2 regions of the Pseudoalteromonas sp. OANN1 genome follow, and region 1 is predicted to be linked to the other one. Evidence: riboswitches for the same ligand, from Rfam matches in the RefSeq annotation. Region 1 holds a riboswitch; the other holds the start of a gene.
What was found. A riboswitch is a leader RNA that binds a small molecule or an ion and turns the genes downstream of it on or off. The one in region 1 is predicted to bind cobalamin.

Region 1 (6,488 bases):
GTGGTTAATTAGGTTTCGGTCTAACAATGAACTTAAGTTAGAATATAAGCCCTCCAGCAAAATACTTTGCTCGAGGGCTTTTTTATACCCGTTGGTACTAAATTCAGGGAATTCTGATGCAAGCAAGTTACGCTTTTTTATCTAGATTTTTTATTATTTCGTTTTTATTCGTTTTTTTAACAGGGTGCCAAGACGCCAAACCTGAAGCCAAGGAAATCGTGCTGTCTGGTAAAACCATGGGCACAACCTACAACATCAAAGTATTCCCTGGCGAAAAGTCGCTCTCACAAGCGCAGCTGCACGATGAGGTTGAACAAGCATTAAAGACTGTTAATCAATCTATGTCCACCTATATCCCAGATTCTGAGATTAACCAGTTCAACCGTTTAGCGGCAAATACCGTTATGCCTATCAGTGAAGACTTTCGCTTGGTAGTTGCTGAATCTATCCGCCTTGGGAAGTCGACAAAAACGCTTGATGTTACGATGGGACCGCTTATCGATTTGTGGGGATTTGGTCCTGACAAAAGACCAACAATGCGTCCGTCACAGGCTGAGTTAGACGATATGCGCACTCGTATCGGTGTCGATAAGCTCATTTTAAATGACAGTGGCCTCGCTAAAACAATTGCTGGACTTGAATTATCATTTTCTGCAACCGCTAAAGGTTATGGTATAGATAAGGTCGCTGAGGTGATTGAGAGTCATGATATTCATGACTATATGGTTGAAATTGGCGGCGAGCTGCGAGTTTCAGGTAAGAAGCCGGATGGTGAGTGGCGTATTGCTATCGAGAAACCTGATGCGCCTGTTGGTCAACGCCAAATTCACCGTGTGATAGAGCCTGGCAAAAATGGCATTGCGACCTCAGGTGACTACCGTATTTTCTATGAAATGGATGGTGAAACCTTTACACACCTTATTGACCCAACAACAGGTCGCCCGGTTAAACATGAGCTAGTATCAGTAACGGTACTGCATCCATCTGCGATGACGGCTGATGGCTTAGCAACAGCATTGACTGTGATGGGCACGGAGCGTGCAAAGGCGTATGCCACTGAGCATCAACTCCCCGTGTATTTGATGTATAAAAGTCCTGAAGGGATCAAGAGTTACGCGAGTGAAGCATTTCAGCCGTACTTGAATTAAGCTCTACAACACCCCATAATTTAATTGTGAGTGACGTCATGAAAGCGTATAATTTGCGCGTCGTCACTCAATTCAATGTAGCAATAAAAGGGGCTAGATAATGTCTTTATTCCTCCTTACTTTCGGTTTACTTATGCTTATCGCTGTTGCGATGGCAGTAGGCGTTATCGTACAAAAGAAATCCATGGCAAGTAGCTGTGGTGGTTTGGGCTCAATGGGCATTGACAAAATTTGTGATTGCGACGATCCATGCGATAAACGCAAAAAGCGGTTAGCAAAAGAAGAGATGTGGAAAGAAAACCAGATCCTGTAACCGTAGAATAATATTAATTGAAAACGCAAGCTTAGCTTGCGTTTTTGCTTTTTGGGTAACAAACCTTAGGTTAAGTAAAAATGCAGCGGCAGCTATATTTTGTTCGTCATGGTGAAACGACCCTATCAGGCCATTTACTTGGAGTGACAGATCCCGAACTCAGTACCATAGGCGCTCAGCAATTGCTGCAATCGTTAACGAGTCTAAGTGGCCTGCGGCGTATTATTAGCTCTCCAAGGAAGCGCTGCCTGAATACAGCCACAGCCTTTGCAAAGCAGTATCAACTCCCCGTTGACGTGGAGCCAAATCTCGCCGAATTTGATTTTGGGTTATGGGATGGACAACCATATGATACGCTTTGGCGAGAAACCCAATCTCCAAGTATTGGCGATTTTTGGCACAACCCTTGGCTGCACACGCCTCCTGAGGGCGAGTCTATGTATGATTTTCATCATCGGGTTGCCACATGGTGGCACAGCATTTTGGCGTCGCCAAGTGAAGAGTGTACCGCCGTGGTAGCACATGCTGGAGTAATAAAAGCGCTTGTAGCACTTATTCTTGACCTATCGCCTGAGCTTACTGCATACCAATCGAAGATAGATATTCCTTATGCGGGTATAGTAAAAGTTGAGGTGTTTTACGACAGCTGCCAAACTGCTTGGCCAAAAGTTGTATTTTAGACGTCTAGACTTCATAATATTGCAAATTTCGTGATAGGCAGATATTGGGAATGAGGTGTGAGTCCTCAACTGTCCCCGCAACTGTAAGTGTATGAGCCTTGTCTCTTGCATAAGTCAGATACCAAGGCCTATCTATATACTTAAGCGGGCAGACTTAAGTCAAAGTTGTCGCTTCTCTATAAGCTACTACTTTGCCGTGCCCAATCAGAGGTGCTATGGCAGTCACTCCACAATTTCAAGTCGATAAACTTAGCGTACAGCTTGGTGGTAAAGCCATCTTAAAGGCACTCAGCTTTGCTATTAATTCGGGTGAATTTATTGGTTTGCTCGGACCGAATGGTGCTGGAAAGTCGACTTTGCTGCGCACTTTATATCAATACACAGCGCCAAGTTCTGGGTCGCTACTTTTCAATGGTAAGCCGCTAGCTAGTTATGGCCGTAAGGCCTACGCGAGACATGTTGCTGTGGTGCTACAAGAGATCCCCGCTGAGTTTACTCTGCCATTATTTGATATGGTATTGATGGGGCTAACACCGAACAAATCACTGCTCGCGACAACGACGGCTGCTGAAAAACAGGCAATCTTACATGCCATTGAGCAGGTTGGATTGAGCCATAAATTAGAGCAATGTTTTAGCTCCTTGTCTGGTGGGGAGAAGCAAAGGGCAATGATCGCACGTGCCATGGTGCAAGCGCCTCAAGTATTGATAATGGATGAGCCCACCAGCCATTTGGACATTAAATATCAAATCCAAATTATGGAGCTGGCCAAACAGCTTGGTGTTACTATCATTGCGTCTTTTCACGACTTAAATTTGGCTAGCGCCTTGTGCGACCGCTTATTAGTATTAAATAACGGTGAGCTTGTTGCAGATGGGTCGCCACTTGAAGTCATTACCGAAAGCCTATTAAGCCAAGTTTTTGGGGTATGTGCAGAGGTTTCTACTGTCCGCCATCCGCCAAATAACAGTGAGATCCCACATATACGCTTTCATTACGGGTATCAATTATGATTGCCGCAAAGCGGATCGCGTTGATATCGATACTGCTATTGAGCTTGTGCTGTTTTAGCATGCTGATGGCACTTAAGATCGGTGCGATTGATTTATCTTGGCATACGGTTATACGAGCGATTATTAATTTCGATCCCAACGTACTTCAACAACGGGTGGTAGTTGAGCTTCGTCTGCCACGGACGTTACTGGCGATGAGCGCGGGAGCAGGACTGGCGATAGCGGGTCTTATTTTACAAACCGTGACGCGTAACCCGCTAGCTGATCCTTATTTATTTGGTATTTCTTCAGGTGCTTCATTCGGTGTGGTGGTGCTTATTGCGCTATTTGGTGCACAGTCTAGCCTAATGATGTCTGGGGCTGCATTTGTCGGAAGTTTGCTGTCTATCTTGCTGCTTTTATTTGTGGCAAAACGCAATGCACTACAGCAGGTGGAAACTATGCTCTTGGCGGGCGTCGCACTTTCTTTTCTGTTCAGTGCCTTTACTAGCTTGTTGCTCTATTGGAGTGACCCTCAAGCCATCAGTGCAATCTTGTTTTGGAATCTAGGCTCGTTTGCAAGGGCGAGCTGGCAATGGCTATGGCTTCCATGTTTGGTCGTGTTGCTGAGTTTTATCACGCTTTTAGTGATGCGTCGGCCGCTCAACGCCTTGTTACTCGGAGATGAGAGCGCCACCACGCTTGGCGTGAATGTAGGACGAGTGCGAATAGGTATGTTGTTATTGAGCTCCTTACTCACCGCAGTACTTGTGGCTGCGTGCGGTGGAGTCGGATTTGTAGGCTTGATGATCCCGCATATCGTACGCTTTTTTATCTCGCAAGCAAAGGTCATTGGGCTTGTGGCCACCGCGCTTTGCGGTTCGCTTTTGATGCTATGGGTGGATGTATTGTCGCGCACTCTTATCGATAATCAGGAACTTCCTGTGGGGGTGATCACCGCCGCCATTGGCAGCGTGTTCTTCTTAGCATTGCTTATTTTCAAAAATCGCCGCTCTGGAGGCGTCGGAGTTACCCATGGTTAAACCGTTAGATACTCGCTTAAACACGCTTATTCAACAGCGCATCGACTTAAAAACCAAACCGCTAGGTGCGCTAGGTAAGCTTGAAGCCTTGGCTGTGCAGCTAGTACAGATCTTCTCACAAGGGCAGACGCAATTAGACATAGAGCAGTTAGCAATAACACGCCCTGCAATGTTTGTTTTTGCGGGCGACCATGGTATTGCAAGTCACGGGGTTTCTATCGCGCCAAGCGAAGTGACTGGGCAAATGGTTGCAAACTTTGTGCAGGGGGGGGCCGCGATCAACGTCTTTTGTCGACAACTTGGTTGGCAGTTAACCGTAGTAGACTGTGGCACACTAGTGCCATGTGAGCCTGCGCCGAATTTGCGCTCACAGCGACTTGGCGATATTACTCATGCTTTCCATAAACAGTCCGCGATGAGCGAAATGCAGCTCAAGCAAGGACTTGAATATGGAGAGCAAGTGGTGATGTCCGCTATTGAAGCGGGTAGCAACGTGATTGCTTTTGGTGAAATGGGGATTGGCAATACCAGTTCTGCAGCTGCAATTTTAGCGGCGCTCAGTGGGGCGAGTGTGGAATTATGTGTCGGGCGCGGTACGGGCATTGACGATGAAACGCTTTGCAAAAAGCGGGTACTTATCAAACAGGCTCTAGAATATCATCAAGATAAGCTTGCGACGCCAGAACACATTTTGCAGCGCCTTGGTGGCTTTGAAATTGTGCAAATGGTTGGTGCGATGCTGGCGGTTGCACGGGCACAAAAAGTAATCATAGTGGATGGCTTTATCTCCACTGCAGCGGCTATGTTGGCAAGTAGAATGGCACCACATAGTAAGCAATATATGGTGTTTGCTCACGGCTCTATGGAGCAAGGCCATAAGTTAATGTTAGAGCAGTTAAACGCTGAGCCATTACTACATTTAGATATGCGCTTGGGTGAAGGAACTGGCGCCGCTCTAGCGTTACCATTATTACAAGCTGCGCTAGGCTTTTTTTGCGAAATGGCAAGCTTTGCCGATGCTCATGTTACGCAAGTGGTAGACGCATAATGCTGTGGCAACAAGAGTGGCGACTGTTTAAGCTTGCCGTGGTGTTTTTAACGCGGGTGCCAATTCGTTTGGATCCTGCCCCTTCATCCGATGAACTTAACGAAGTGAGTGGTTACTTTTCTTTAGTCGGTTTATTTGTTGGTAGTTTCTCGGCCATGCTTGGCTATGTTGCCAGTGGTGGTGTGTCGCTAATGTTCGGCGCCGTTGTTGCACTGGCTGCGAGTATTTTACTTACCGGTGCTTTTCACGAAGATGGTTTTGCCGATGTTTTTGACGGTTTTGGCGGTGGCTGGAGCCGTGAACAAAAGCTTGAGATCATGAAAGATAGCCGTCTTGGTACATACGGTAGTTGTGCGCTGATATTGCTGTTATTGGCCAAATTTTCGCTTTTGCTCATGCTCTTTAATGACTTTGCTGTGACACTCGCTGCACTTATTTTGGCCCATAGCCTAAGCCGTGCCTTTGCGGTGTCTTTAATCGGTGCACTTGACTATGTACAAGCTGATAAGCTGAGCAAAGTTAAGCCTGTAGCTAAATATCTATCGAGTGCCGCGGCGACTCGCCTTACGCTTACTACCATCGCGATTTTAATTTTCTGTTGGCCATGGCTTGCGCTTTCACTGTTCGACTTGCTGATGCTGTGTACTTGCTTATTTGTGTTAAGACTTGTGTGCATTAAATGGTTTAACGCGCAGCTCGGTGGTTACACCGGAGACTGTTTAGGGGCTGCGCAGCAACTTGCTGAGCTTGTTATTTTGCTTTTTATTGTGGGTCATCTCTAATGGCACAAATACAGTTAATACTGGGCGGTGCTCGCTCAGGCAAGAGTCGCTTGGCAGAGCAGCGCGCTATTCTAATGTTAGAGCAAGGTGCGGTGAACGAACTTTACTATATTGCAACTGCAAAAGCTCAAGATGAAGAAATGAAAAGCCGAGTGTTTGCTCACCAGATGCAGCGCGATAGCCGCTGGCAGCTAGTGGAAGAGCCGTGGCATATTGATAAGCTTATTGCTACTGCACGCGAAGATGCGCTGTTACTTATCGATTGTTTGACCTTATGGTTGAGTTTTGGCTTATGCGAAATGGGTAAGGCCGCGACCATAGACAAAAAAGAACATGTGCTGGCGGCACTAGAAAGCTGTGCTGCCACTGTTATTTTTGTGAGTAACGAAGTGGGACATGGGATAATTCCGCTTGGCGAGCTAAGCCGTGAGTTTGTTGATGAATCTGGTTGGCTCCATCAAGACATTGCTAAAGTGGCCGAC
Region 2 (6,488 bases), on a different contig from region 1:
TTAAATTAAGGATTTGGGTTGCGTATTTGGGTTGTCTTAACTGACCATTTGCGACTTGTTCCAATGCACTTAACGGGTTAATGGCAATATTAACCGCCAGCTTTTTCCAAAGTGTTGGCATGATATCAAACGTGGTTTGGGCATTTTCAAATGTGCTAAACAGTTGTGAGAATACGCGCTGGTAGTGGCATTCTGCTGGTGAATTTAACGGCCCAAACCAAGTTGCACCTTGTCCTGTATGATGCACAGTGTCTGCGACTTTATAGCCCGCAATGGATGTGCTTAAGAAGTAGGCGGATTGTGTTTTTTCAAGCGCTGCTAACTCACCAGACCAATCTACCATGCCATTATGACTAAGGATTAGCGTGCCATTTTTTGAAAGTGCAGGGCGAAGCGCTCGGAGTGCTTCGATGACTTGATATGCTTTAACGGGAATAATTAGCGTATCTATACTGCTGGCTGGTAGTTCTGTAAGCGTTTTTGTGCAGCATGGGATGGTTTGTTGAATACTTGCTGTTTGATAGAGATAAGTCGCTGCGCGTTTATTTCGAGTGATCAGCGTAATTTGATGAGATTGACTAAGGTGCTGGGCGAGCAGTAATCCTATCGCCCCTTCACCTAAAATATGTATGTTAGCCATGTTTTCTGTTGCGCCAACTTGCCCAAATATAAAATAGAACAAAATAACTGACCGCACCGGCTAAGTCAGCTAAAAAATCAGCGGTAGATGCTTGGCGGTACGGCAGTGTATGTTGCATCCACTCAATTCCTGCACCATATAAGGACAGTAGCACTATGTGTGTCCATACCTTTACTTTAAAAGCATGGTGAGAGATAAACGCAAGCACAAAAAATACACCAAAATGCGCCACTTTATCGATATTTGGGAACAGCTTTGGAGACAAGCTAATTTCCTTTGCGAATAGCACCGTACATATAATTAATGAGATAATCAAAAGAGCTTTATAAACGCGCCGTGTCACAATACATCCTACTTCTGTATGACTAAGCGAGCAGTATACCATCGAAAACTGTCCATTGGGTGAACATCCTAATACGCTGTTTAAAAACTTAAAGTAACTCAAATTAGGCATAAACTGCTATAATCGAGCCAAAATGACTTTAGGAGAGAAGCATGCCTTCATTTGATATTGTATCTGAAATTGATATGACAGAAGCAAAAAATACCGTAGACAACGCGGTTCGCGAGCTTGATACGCGTTTTGATTTTCGTGGCGTTGATGCGTCAATCGAGCTAAGCGGTGAAATGATTAACCTCAAAGCGGAAGCAGAACAACAAGTTATGCAATTGTTCGATATGCTAGTGGGTAAAGCGGCTAAGCGTGGCCTTGATGTGGCAAGCTTCGAGTTAAAAGACATTGAGCGCTCTGGCAAATACGTATCGCGTAAGGTGGCGTTAAAGCAAGGCATCGACAAAGAGATGGCGAAAAAACTGGTTAAGCTTATTAAAGACTCAAAAGTTAAAGTTCAAGCGTCAATTCAAGGTGATACGGTGCGTGTAACGGGTAAAAAGCGTGATGATTTGCAAGAAACGATGCAACTGGTTCGTACCGGTGAGCTTGGCCAACCATTTCAATTCAAAAACTTCCGCGACTAGGGCCTGTTGACCTTTCAAGTTTGTTTTTGCAGCAGTTTGATTGGTATTTATGCAAGGCAGAGCCTGCGTAGCATAGTTATTCTATGTAAGTTAGGCGATAACACAGTAGAAATGCCAATCAAGCGCTGCCCTTTGGGTTCCCCTGAGTGCGCTTTGTTCATTGTTGCTCAACTTTTGCCTAGATTACTAGGCGACAAGTCGAGCGTCGCGATCAAAACACACTCAGGAGAACAAAAATCAAACAGCAAAGGTCAACAGGCCCTAGTTACGCTTTCCTTCATTCCAAAAGTGCATAGATTGCACTTTTGGATTTCTAGACGTCCATTGACAATCATTCCGAAACCCAAGACAATAGCCTCGCATTTTCAAGGTGCTGTACACAACCTAGTGTGGTTGCTAAGTGTATAGATAATCGGGAAACTGGTGCGAACACAAGGGAACATCTAATTGCGTTAATCAATAATAAATTGAGTAAGACAGTTTATTACACGTGATTAGCTTGGATCGGTTCTATGCCAGCGCTGCCCCCGCAACGGTAGAGTGAACTGCCAATCTGCAGATTTACTGAGCCCGGAGACCGGCCTTGAAACAGTCACTTTGTGTTCTTGTACGGTGGGTACAAGTTAGGGGAAACCATGTTAAATAAAACTGCTCTAAGCGCGGCGATAGCGACGGCGCTCTCTTTTTCAGCATTTGCGGATCAAAATGTTGAACATATCACTGTTACTGCCAATAAACTTGAACAATCTCTAGAAAGCGCATTGTCTGCCATTACGGTTATAGGTCGTGCTGATATTGAAAAAAGCAATGTTCAAGATGTCGTATCGCTACTCGATAATATCGCTGGTATTCAAGCGGTTAGAAACGGTGGCTTTGGCCAAAGCGTGAGTTTATTTCTACGCGGTAATGATGCTAAGCATACGCTAGTGTTAATCGATGGGGTTCGAGTGACGGATGCAAACTCCGGTGACAATTCACTCACTAATTTACCACTTAATAGCATCGAAAGAATTGAGATTATTCGTGGTGCCAAAGCTGCGATTTATGGTTCAGATGCCATTGCTGGCGTGATTAATATTATTAGTCGCGAAGGGAATAACAATACAATCGCGCTTACGACTGGGAGTAACAATTACTCCAAGACCGAAGCAACGGTAAATTACAAAAAAGACAAGTTTAGTATTGCAGCTAATGCGGGTTACACTCATACCGATGGCTATGATGTGATTGAGAAAGACCCTGAAGCTGCAATCACAAAAAACCATGACCGTGATGGATATTATAACGGTAATGCCGGTTTAAATGTGCAGTATGGTGATGAAGAAAGTGGCATTTTTAGCTTACGTTCACAGTACAGTGAAGGTGAGGGGGAGTATGACTCTTTTGGTAGTGATGCTTACCGTTTCCATAACTACACCAATAAGTTGGCGTGGAAAAGACGTACTGACAAGTTTAGTCAAAGTGCGTCATACAGCTTAGGTAAGGAACAAAACGTTCAAATCGGCAATAGTGCTGACGATAACGCTTATGTCACCAAACGCAGCCAATTTGAATATCAGTCGCAATATAGTTTAACTGAAGCTTTGATTTTCACTGGTAACTTTACCTTTCTAAATGAAGATGTTGGTGATTCTACCGCCTCTTTTTCAGAGCCTGAGCGTGACAACTTATCTTTAGCATTAGGTGGGTTTTACAACGATGAAAATTGGCTGGCAGAGGTTGTACTGAGAACGGATGATTATGATTTTCATGGTCGCGCAAACACCTACACGGTTGCTGTAGGCAAGCAACTCATGGATGGCCTGAGTGTTAAGTTGAATCATGGTACTGCCTTTAGAGCACCTTCTTTATCACAGGCGTTTGTGATTGATAGTCCTTACTATCTGCCTAACCCAAATATTAAGCCGGAAGAAGCCACTAATAACGAAATTATTGTCACATGGAGCGGCAAGAACTTTCGTGTGGAAGCTGCGGTATACGATAACCGTATTACCGATAAAATCGTTTATCAGCAAAATGATAAATGGAAATACATCCCTTACAATGTTCAGCGCGCTGACTTTGAAGGTGCTGATCTTTCTGTTGAAATTGAAGACAACTTTGGTATCGAGCATACGGTAAATGCGAGCTATGTGAGTGCTAAAGACGCTGATACCGACAAGCAATTACAGCGCAGAGCGAGACGCACCTTAACTTATTCAGTCAGTAAAGAGTGGGAAAATGTCGACGCAACACTGACCTTAGTCCATAGAGGTAATCGCGACGATAAAGTATGGGGAGCTGAAGGTGCATATACAGTGACTTTACCGTCATATACGCTGTTTAACTTAGCTGCTAACTATACGTTTTTCGATGGATTCAAGTTAAATGGCCGTATTGAAAACTTAACCGATAAGCGTTATTTCAATGCCACAGCGGGCGAAGCAAAAGATGGCTCTTTACTGGGCTATAAGCCACTAGGTAGACAAGCCTACGTTGGTGTGAGCTATAGCTTCTAATGCGTTAACTGCTTTTCAATACCCAGAGTGATCCATCATGAGTAATGGATCACTTTTCTTATTTATCATTTAGGGCCTGTTGACCTTTGCTGTTTGATTTTTGTTCTTCTGAGTGTGTTTTGATCGCGACGCTCGACTTGCCGCCTAGTAATCTAGGCAAAAGTTGAGCAACAATGAACAAAGCGCACTCAGGTGAACCCAAAGGGCAGCGCTTGACTGGCATTTCTACTGTGTTATCACCTGACTTACATAGAATAACTATGCTACGCAGGCTCTGCCTTGTATAAATACCAGTCAAACTGCTGCAAAAACAAACTTGAAAGATCAACAGGCCCTAGTTGCATTACATTTGTAACTGGTGTTCTACCTTATGTGTGGTTGATAATAGATTTGATTTGTATTATTACTACCTTAAGGAAAAGAACATGAAGTCACTATTATTTGGGTTACTCACGCTTGGGATTGTCACATCAGCGCAAGCCTCACTACCTGAAAATCAGCTTGAACCTCAATTTTCAACACAATCAATGACGGGCGATTTCGCTTGGTTTAACGCGCCATCGCAAACCTGTAGTCGGATCCGCAGCATGATGTACTATCGCCACCCCGGCAACGATCATCTAACGCCTATATCAGTGCCTGTGATTTATACTGGTGGAGAGTGTTGGTCTACTGGCAGGACAACATCTAGCCAAGGTCCAAAGGAAATGTATACGCAGGTTTCAGATATCATTCATCAGCAATTTTCGAATGTGGAACATAACTACAAAGAGTTGACGACCGATATCGTCAACAATATTGCCGCGCAATCTAGTTCAAATAAAGTGAGCCACACCACTAGTCTCTACGGCACTATGCATATGAAAATTGCAGGTAGAGTCGATGCGCAAAATAAAGTACCTGTGCTGATCGATGGTTTCGATTTGAAATCTTACGCTAAGTTTCGTAAGAAGCAGCTTGGGATGAATATCTATATCCATGTCTATATTAACAACGAAAATGTCACCATCAAAGGTAAGTATGATGTACGTACCCAGCAGCTTGAGTTAGATCCTTTAATTTCTAGCTTTAAGCCTGTGGTGACGACAAAGGTAGAGTTGCCGTGGATCCTCGATTTGATAGATACCTTGACTCCGGGGATTTTTGACAAGCTTTATACTGAATTTAGCCGTATTGTGATTGATGTGTTTGAATTCTTGGGTGTGGATATGAGCGAAGATATTCCGCAGGTCATTAAACACAACGCCCAGTTAATAAATTCAGGTGTTGTTCCGCTTAAAGGCTTAGATACCTTAAGACCTGGTGATACTGCGAATTTAGAAATGGAAGTAACGCGTGGGCATTTGCGGATTAAAGATGGCCGCACTAGCTTTTATGTATTTGCTATACCTATGTTGCCGTAAGGCGTAAGCCGAACGCAATCTATTGCGTTCGGCACACAAGTTTAGTGCTTTAAATTCGCCGCAAAATGGCTTCCAAACTTTGCAATTTTAGGGGCAATCATCACACTGCAATAGCCTTGGTTTGGGTTTTCAGTGTAATAATCTTGGTGATAGTGCTCAGCAGGATAAAATTCAGGCGCAGGGCTGACCTCAGTCACTATTTTTTCACTCAACTGGCTTTGAAGCTGCGCAATACAATCTTGAGTTTGCTGCTGTTGCTGCTGGTCATGATAAAACACCACACTACGGTACTGAGTACCAATGTCGTTGCCTTGACGGTTCAACTGCGTTGGATCATGCAGAGTAAAAAACATATTAAGCAAAGTATCAAAGCTGACAATATCGGCATCAAATTGTAGTTGGACTACCTCAGCATGGCCACTGTCTCCCCGACATATCATTTGATAGGTGGGGTTATCTGTGTGGCCACCCGCGTAACCTGATTGCACTGACTCAACGCCATTGACGCGGCGAAATGCCGCATCAATACACCAAAAACAACCACCACCAAAAGTTGCGGTTTGTAAATTTGCCATTATACCTCCTGCTCAGGATGTTGTTTCGACTGCTCCTCAAGACGTTTTGTCGTCTCTTCTGGAGATTGCGTCTTCTTAGCTAGTAAAGTATAGGCGGTTGGGATAACAAACAAGGTTAAAATGGTGGCAACACTGACACCGGCAAAAATCACGACACCGATCACCATGCGGCTTTCGAACCCAGGGCCTGTTGCAAACACAAGCGGGATAGAGCTCATCACGGTTGTTAGCGAGGTCATAATAATAGGTCTTAATCGCTGCGCAGCAGCATCAACAATGGCTTGTTCGAAGGCAATGCCTTTGTCACGCAATTGGTTAGCAAATTCCACGATTAAGATCCCGTTTTTGGCGCTAAGGCCAATCAACATGACAATACCAATTTGGCTATAAATGT

Region 2: it holds a riboswitch for cobalamin, as region 1 does, so the genes downstream of both, NH462_RS13170 (TonB-dependent receptor) here and NH462_RS09215 (ABC transporter ATP-binding protein) in region 1, are expected to answer to the same signal.

The regions. Positions count from the first base shown of each region.
Region 1 covers NZ_JAMXSE010000008.1:97,567-104,054, forward strand. Annotated here, with positions in the region: gene nqrF (NADH:ubiquinone reductase (Na(+)-transporting) subunit F) at 1-8, shown strand, start outside; gene NH462_RS09200 (FAD:protein FMN transferase) at 117-1,148, shown strand; gene nqrM ((Na+)-NQR maturation NqrM) at 1,249-1,461, shown strand; gene NH462_RS09210 (histidine phosphatase family protein) at 1,542-2,141, shown strand; cobalamin riboswitch at 2,132-2,287, shown strand; gene NH462_RS09215 (ABC transporter ATP-binding protein) at 2,357-3,154, shown strand; gene NH462_RS09220 (iron ABC transporter permease) at 3,151-4,176, shown strand; gene cobT (nicotinate-nucleotide--dimethylbenzimidazole phosphoribosyltransferase) at 4,169-5,224, shown strand; gene NH462_RS09230 (adenosylcobinamide-GDP ribazoletransferase) at 5,224-6,006, shown strand; gene cobU (bifunctional adenosylcobinamide kinase/adenosylcobinamide-phosphate guanylyltransferase) at 6,006-6,488, shown strand, end outside.
Region 2 covers NZ_JAMXSE010000015.1:417-6,904, forward strand. Annotated here, with positions in the region: gene NH462_RS13155 (2-dehydropantoate 2-reductase) at 1-640, opposite strand, end outside; gene NH462_RS13160 (VanZ family protein) at 633-983, opposite strand; gene NH462_RS13165 (YajQ family cyclic di-GMP-binding protein) at 1,136-1,618, shown strand; cobalamin riboswitch at 1,973-2,219, shown strand; gene NH462_RS13170 (TonB-dependent receptor) at 2,254-4,116, shown strand; gene NH462_RS13175 (hypothetical protein) at 4,542-5,519, shown strand; gene msrA (peptide-methionine (S)-S-oxide reductase MsrA) at 5,561-6,097, opposite strand; gene NH462_RS13185 (efflux RND transporter permease subunit) at 6,094-6,488, opposite strand, start outside.